DNA from 2 places in the Priestia sp. RMT2NF4 genome. Region 1 is predicted to be linked to the other one. Evidence: riboswitches for the same ligand, from Rfam matches in the RefSeq annotation. Region 1 holds a riboswitch; the other holds the start of a gene.
The links. Region 1 has a riboswitch for ZMP and ZTP ahead of ACMX9J_RS02950 (phosphoglycerate dehydrogenase). Riboswitches for the same ligand answer to the same signal wherever they lie in the genome.

Region 1 (3,891 bases):
AATTTCGTATCCTTTATCTGCAACCAATTCTGCTTGAGGAAGCTTTTCAATTCGGTCGTACGATTCTCCTGATGCATAATAGATATACTTTTGATCCTCAGGCATGCGCGATACATACTCGTTTAGTGTTACGAGCTTTTTCTCTGTAGAAGAATAGAATAAAAGCAGGTCTTTTAATACATCTTTGTTGCTGCCAAAGTCACTGTAAACGCCGTATTTTAGCTGGCGGCCAAATGATTCATAAAACTTCTCGTACTTTTCACGTTCGTTTTTAAGCAAGCTTTTTAATTCGTTTTTGATTTTCTTGCCGATGTTTTTGGCAATCAGCTGAAGCTGGCGGTCTTGCTGCAAAATTTCACGTGAAATATTAAGAGATAAATCTTCAGAATCTACCATACCTTTTACAAAGCTAAAGTAGTCTGGAAGAAGATCTGCACATTTATTCATAATTAAGACTCCGTTTGAATACAGTTCAAGCCCTTTTTCAAATTCTTTTGAGTAGTAATCAAACGGACTATTTTCTGGAATAAATAAAATGGCATTGTAGCGAATCGTTCCATCCACATTAATATGAAGGTGAGTGAGCGGTTTATCAAATCCGTAGCGCTTTTCTGAATAAAACTGCTCATAGTCTTCTGAAGTCAATTCATTTTTGTTTTTCTTCCAGATCGGTACCATGCTGTTGATAACTTGTTCTTCTGTATAATCTTCTAGCTCGTTATCAGAACCTTCTTTAGGACGTTTTTCCGTTATGTCCATTTTAATCGGGTAGCGGATAAAGTCTGAATACTTTTTAATGATTTCTTTTAAACGATACTCTTCTAGATACTCATCATACGTTTCATCTTCTGTATTTTCTTTAATTTTTAAAATAATTTGAGTTCCGACCGTTTCTTTTTCGCAAGGTTCGATTGTATAACCATCAGCACCAGTAGATTCCCATTTATAGGCTTCATCGCTGCCTAACGCTTTACTAATTACGGTTACGACATCTGCCACCATAAACGCTGCGTAAAACCCAACGCCGAATTGGCCGATAATCGTGTGCCCATCCTTTGTTTCATTTTCGTTTTTAAATGCAAGAGAACCGCTTCTCGCAATTGTGCCCAAGCTGCTTTCAAGCTCTTCCTGCGTCATGCCAATTCCAGTATCCGTAATGGTTAAGGTACGGTTAGTTTTATCGGGTGTTACTTTTATGTAATAGCTTTCTTTGTTAAAACGCAAGGAGTCGTCTGTTAAAGCTTTGTAATAAATTTTATCAATTGCATCGCTTGAATTTGATAGAAGTTCTCTCAAAAATACTTCTTTTTGAGAATAGATGGAATTAATCATCATCTCTAATAATCGCTTTGATTCGGCTTTAAATTCTTTTTTTGACATAAGAAGTTCTCCTTTCCAAATAGGGCTTACAAAATAATTAGCACTTGAATAGATAGAGTGCTAATCACTCTTTTTATTTAACATGTATTAGGGTATTTGTCAATATATTAGGAGATTCACCAAAGAGATTAAAAATTAGACTGAAAAAAGCAAACTTTTAAAAAAAGGTTGAACGTTCTGAAAGAGTTTGCTAGAATATACTTAATTTCAAAGACTATATGTGACTGGCGAAACGCGGATAACCGTGAGGAAGCATATAGTGACGTAGCCGTTCGCCTGGGCAGAGGTAAGGGATTAATACATATCTCTTACCTCTTTCTGTTTAGGGGGAGAGGATATAGAAGTTATCAGACATGTAGGCTAAAAAACCAGACTTTTAAAAAAATTAAAAATGAAGTTCCTTTATCCAAAGGTAAAAACATGTAAAACTACGATGATAATCAGAGGAGAGTACAAAATGAGCACATTAACATTAGAAAAAGTACAAACAATCAAAACATTAAACAACATTGCACAAAAAGGTCTAAATGTTTTTAATCAAGAAGGTTATCAAATTGACAACGACAGCGAAAATCCAGATGCGATTGTCGTGCGTAGCTTTAACATGCACAGCATGGCATTTGACCAAAATTTAAAAGCTATTGCACGAGCTGGAGCAGGGGTTAACAATATACCGGTGGACGCTTGCACGGAGCAAGGTATCGTTGTATTTAATACGCCAGGAGCTAATGCAAACGCAGTAAAAGAAATGGTTTTAACTACAATTATGGCTTCTTCTCGTAACTTATTTGCTGGAGTTGAATGGACAAAAGGATTAGACGGCCAAGGTGATCAAATTCCTAAGTTAGTTGAAGCAGGTAAAAAACAGTTTGTTGGAAAAGAAATCAAAGGTAAAACATTAGGCGTTATTGGTTTAGGTGCAATTGGTGCTCTTGTAGCAAACGACGCGCTTGATTTAGATATGGACGTAATTGGTTTTGATCCATTCATTTCTGTTAATACAGCTTGGAATTTGTCTCGCAACGTACAGCGTGCAATGTCTCTAGAAGAACTATTTGCAGCATCTGACTATATTACGGTTCACGTTCCATTAACGGACGATACAAAAGGTGTTTTCAATAAAGAGACGTTTAGCATCATGAAACCAGATGTTCATATTTTGAACTTCTCACGCGGTGAGCTTGTAAACGAAGAAGATATGAAAGCTGCTCTTGAAAGTGGAAAAGTTGGTCGATATATTACAGATTTCCCAAATCAAAATGTCTTGAACATGAAAAATGTTGTGCCAATTCCTCATTTAGGGGCATCAACTCAAGAATCAGAAGAAAACTGTGCGGTAATGGCAGCACGTCAAGTGAAAAATTTCTTAGAAACAGGAAACGTTAAAAATTCAGTGAACTTCCCGAATGCATCTCTTCCTTACACTGGGAAAAAACGCGTAGCTGCTTTCCATCACAACGTACCGAATATGGTAGGACAACTTACGCAAGTATTCTCAAACTACAATTTAAACATCGCAGATATGGTGAACAGAAGCCGCGGTGAATATGCGTATACAATGATCGATATTGACAATCAAGTAAGTGACGAGATTGTGCCTGAGCTAGAAGAAAAAATTGGTCAAATTGAAGGAATTATTACAAGTCGCATTATCTAATTTGGTTATCATCCTATTTTAGTGTTTCAGCCCTAACTTTTCTAAGTTAGGGCTGTTTTTACATGGTACTTATCTTCATATCATTTCCTTCATTCCCATAGCATATAGAAATACCTTTAAAGAGGTGAACGTTTTGTCAGGAGAAATGATAGGGATTTTGATAGGGTCACTCATCGCGCTGGCAGGAACTTTCATTACGTCTGTCGTAGCTATAGCGGTGTCGAAAGAGCAATACAAGCAAGAGCTTCGCAAAGCATTTATCCAAAAGAAAGTTGATGCCTATACCCATGTGTGTCAGGTTATTTTAGCTATAAAAAATGATTTACTGACAATAACCGTTTCTTCAGCCGGCTTAAACTGGACGGCTCAATCTATTAACAAACTAGCAGATGTATGTATTACGGAAGGACTGTGGATCGATGAAGAAGACAGCAAAAAGCTGGAGGTTCTGCAAAAGCAGCTTTCAAAGTTTGTATTGGATGAAATAGAACTGTCTAGACATGATATCCTCACAACCTGTTATGAAATTATTGAGTATTGTGAAAAAAAGGTAAGGATTCTTCATTTTATGACTACAAAAGAATAGGTGATTACTACTTTAAGAAGGGATAGTAGACGGATTAAAAAAGCATCGGAATATAAAGTCAAAAAACAATCCGTTTATACGCCAGCAGTCGACGAGGGCATTAGTAAGGAAAGGGCCAAGAGGAAATTTTTTTTGTAAAAGCGATAGGAAAAGATAGACTCAGTACCGGGTCTATCTTTTTGCATTTATATAAAGATTAAATATATTTATATATGCATGTGTCCAAGTATTTACAGAAAAAACTCATAAAATATAATACAAAAAGGAG
Region 2 (3,891 bases), on a different contig from region 1:
AGATGAACTGCTTTCTAGTCCAAGTTCCCTACTGTTCACTCCCGTTTTGGGAGATAATTGTTCATCTCCTTCATATAAATACACACCGTCGTAATCCGATAAAGATATACTGTTTTTGGATACATTTTTCACTTTTAAATCAACTTTCAACAGCCCCTTTTCTTCACTTGTAGCTCCTTCATCACTATCTACTAAAATATAAGAAGCGCTGTCAATAGATGCTTCAATCGCCTTATTTTTAGCCGAAGTGGATCCTCCCGTTTCCTTAGAACTGTTACAAGCCGCTAATACTAGCATAAGTACAAAAACCAAAGCCAAAACATTCATTTTTTTCACAGCTGTCCAATCCCCTTTATTTTGTTTTTTTAGAACTTTATCCCAAATAAAGGTTCCCTCTGTGTAAATCCTTAAACCTTAAAATCTATGTTTTTTACAATATTTTGATAAAAACTAAGTCTAAATTCTCCATTCATCTAAATAAAAACACGAGCACCGGCTCGTGTTTTTTATTTAGATTTAAAATTTTCTTGATTGATTTGTTCAGCTTCTTTCATATATCGGTTAGATTTGCCACTTTTAATTCCCCAGTAATAAAAGGCTAATGATACGCAAGCAATCACTAGCATATCCCATCCGAAAGGTAAAATATTTTTGCCTCCGAATTTTTCGCTTCCTATGTAGGAAATAAAAATCATGCACGCTAAATAGATAAGCATCCAAGCCCCGGTTAAAAATTCTTTTTTAAAGCCCACCCATTTATTTTTCGCTTGGTAATAAAAATAAACTGGCAGGCCAATTGCCATAATAAAAATCACTTCACCTGTAAGTGGCCACCTTGCCCAGTAAAGCGTCAAAGAAGCAAAAACGAAGCCGCATGGCGCAATAACTGATGCCCCTTTTAAATAAAATGGACGGTAAAAGTGTGAAGCCGTTTTTCTTAATGTTATAAGCGCTACAGGGCCCATAATATAAGAGATAAGCGTCGCTACTGAGATCACTTCTGCTAAGACACCCCATCCTCTAAATAAAAAGAGAAACAAAAAGCAGGCTGCTAAATTTAGCCACATAGCTGGGCGCGGGACATTGTAAAGTGGATGAAGAGTACCAAATATCTTTGGCAAATATCCATTTTGCTGCATCCCGTATAACATTCTAGAAGTCGTTGCCGTATATGTAGCACCTGTGCCGGAAGGAGAAACAAATGCATCTGCGTATAACACAATTGTTAGCCAGTTAATTCCAAGCGCAATCGCTAAATCAGCAAAAGGAGAATTAAAATTCAAATGATTCCATCCATCCGCAATTGATGACGGACTTACTGCTCCGATAAAAACAATTTGTAATATAATGTATACAATTCCAGCAATAAAAATTGAACCAATTACAGCTACCGGAATCGATTTATTAGGTGACTTTGCTTCTCCTGCCATATTTACAGGACTTTGAAACCCATTAAATGCAAACACGATACCTGATGTTGCCACTGCCGTTAAAACACTCGCCCATCCGTAAGGTGCTACCCCATGCTCACTTGAAAAGTTCCCGCTATGAAAACCAGCAAAAAATAAAGCCCCTGCCGTTAAACCAGGAATAATTAATTTAACAATCGTAATAAATGAGTTTGCTTTAGCAAAGAGATTTACCGTCCAATAGTTCACAAAAAAGTAAATGAATAATAACAGAGACGCAACTGCCAACCCCTTGGACGTTAAAATGCCATTGTCTACTAATTCATGAGTCCAGCGAGCCCATTTCCACGGCCAAGTACTCATATATTGCACAGATGCAATAGCCTCCACTGTTATCGTTGAAGCGATTGAAATCCAGTTAGCCCAAGCAGCCAAAAATCCAATAAATGATCCGTGTGAATACTGAGGATATTTAACCATCCCCCCTGCTTGCGGAAACATCGCGCCCAGTTCAGCGTACGATAGGGCAATGGTCAAAATAACTACCATTCCAATAACCCATGAAAAAATAGCCGCGGGTCCTGCAATTTGAGCTGCTTTCCATGCTCCAAACAGCCATCCTGAACCGATAATCGAACCTATGCCTGTCATGGTTAAAGCAAATGTTCCCATCTTCCTTTGCATATTGCTCATCCAAATCTACTCCTCTTCCCTAGGAAAATAAAAAAAACACTTGCGAAATTTTCTCAAGTGTTTGCCCAGGCGCGCGGCTTATACGCTATATGCTCCCCCATGGTCATCCATGTTGCGCCAGTCACATATAGGAATATATTTTTTATCAGTATATAACATTCATTACTATTACTCAATACACAAAAATGTTTACATTACTTTTACAAAAGTAATGAATTATTCGTAAAATTCCGAATAAATCTTCTTAAAATCTCTTCCTAATTACAAAAAACAACTAAAACTCTAACCTTGCTTATTATTTGATTCTTTTACTTCACGAGCATATCATCTTCTAAAAATTATATTAATATATATTATTCATTTACAAAATACGAATTAACATCTATATATCCATAGAATTCTTGCACTAGCCCCTTTACTTATATACAATATGAAGAAAAGATACTAAAGTAAACTGCCCACCACTTAGCTACGCTTGAAGTGGGAGACTTCTTTTGGGAAAACGTTAACACCTACATATCATGCACTTCGCAACGAATGAAGTACTTCGAGCAAACTTCTCTGTTTACGCAAGCAAAAAACAGGGAAAATTACGAAAAAAGATTGTTAGAGGGATGCTTATGAATTATGCAAATGTAAAAGTTCTTTATTTTGATGACGACGGAACCATTCCAAATCACCCTCGTCTTCCAGTTTTGTTGTATGAACACGTATTTATTAGTAAGAAAGAGAAAGTAGAGAGCATTTTTAATTCTCACAACTGGAAAAACAGCTGGGTAGGCGGCATATATGATTTTCACCATTACCACAGCAATTCTCATGAAGCACTAGGTGTAATTAGCGGATCTGCACGCTTAAAACTAGGTGGACATATGGGAGAAAATATCGTGGTGCATGCTGGGGATGTACTCGTACTCCCTGCAGGTACAGGACATATGCGTCTGCAGTCAACTGCTGATTTTAAAGTGGTTGGAGCTTATCCAGAGGGCATGGATTACAACTTACGAACAGGAAAACAAACGGATCGCCCTCACGTATTTGATGAAATTGCACAAGTACCTATTCCTACAACAGATCCTGTTTATGGCGACAAAGGACCATTGACAGAGTGGTGGAACTAGACAAGCACTTATTGTCTAGTTTTTTTATTTGCTCGTTTTTATAGCTTCCATAAATCTATATTTGAACATACAAATTCTTTTTCTTTAATGCAATAGCAATATACTTTATCTCATCGAGAAAACTACCTTTCTTCTTTTCCGTTCTTTTTTTGTTTCAAAGGCAACTGCGCTTAGGTTCTCCCCTGCTTTTTCTTCCCTAATCATTTCAAATATCTTCTTCTCATACCCTTTTTTTGTTTTTCTAAAAAAATTTTCGTAATTTATAACGAAATTTTCAAAAAACTTATTGCTTTACTATGTCAGACTTGCTATCATAGTGAACATTGTTAGATAAATTTTAGAGGAGGAGTAAAAATTGAACAGAAAATTCATAATATTTATTTTATTCATCATTCCGTTTATTGCTCAATTCGCTTTTTTACCTTTTGTAAATAACATTCATCCAATTATTTTTGGATTACCTATTTTGCATTTATGGTTATTTTTATGGGTCTTCTTAACGCCTGTGTGTACATTTATCATTTATCGTTTACAAAAATCTTGGGGGGACATTGAATAATGCAAGGAAATTTAACCGCACTTTTAATCACATCAGCAATTGTTCTTGTCGTTATCGCCATTGGCTTTATAGCAGGACGTGACAAATCATCTAGAAGCTCCGTTGAAGA

Region 2: another riboswitch for ZMP and ZTP. It lies ahead of ACMX9J_RS14615 (APC family permease); the one in region 1 lies ahead of ACMX9J_RS02950 (phosphoglycerate dehydrogenase).

What each region holds. Positions count from the first base shown of each region.
Region 1 covers NZ_JBLQZO010000001.1:592,129-596,019, forward strand. Annotated here, with positions in the region: gene htpG (molecular chaperone HtpG) at 1-1,380, opposite strand, end outside; ZMP/ZTP riboswitch at 1,591-1,669, shown strand; gene ACMX9J_RS02950 (phosphoglycerate dehydrogenase) at 1,838-3,037, shown strand; gene ACMX9J_RS02955 (hypothetical protein) at 3,162-3,623, shown strand.
Region 2 covers NZ_JBLQZO010000003.1:212,511-216,401, reverse strand. Annotated here, with positions in the region: gene ACMX9J_RS14620 (DUF5105 domain-containing protein) at 1-327, opposite strand, end outside; gene ACMX9J_RS14615 (APC family permease) at 507-2,102, opposite strand; ZMP/ZTP riboswitch at 2,159-2,237, opposite strand; gene ACMX9J_RS14610 (cupin domain-containing protein) at 2,624-3,223, shown strand; gene ACMX9J_RS14605 (DUF3311 domain-containing protein) at 3,579-3,782, shown strand; gene ACMX9J_RS14600 (sodium:solute symporter family protein) at 3,782-3,891, shown strand, end outside.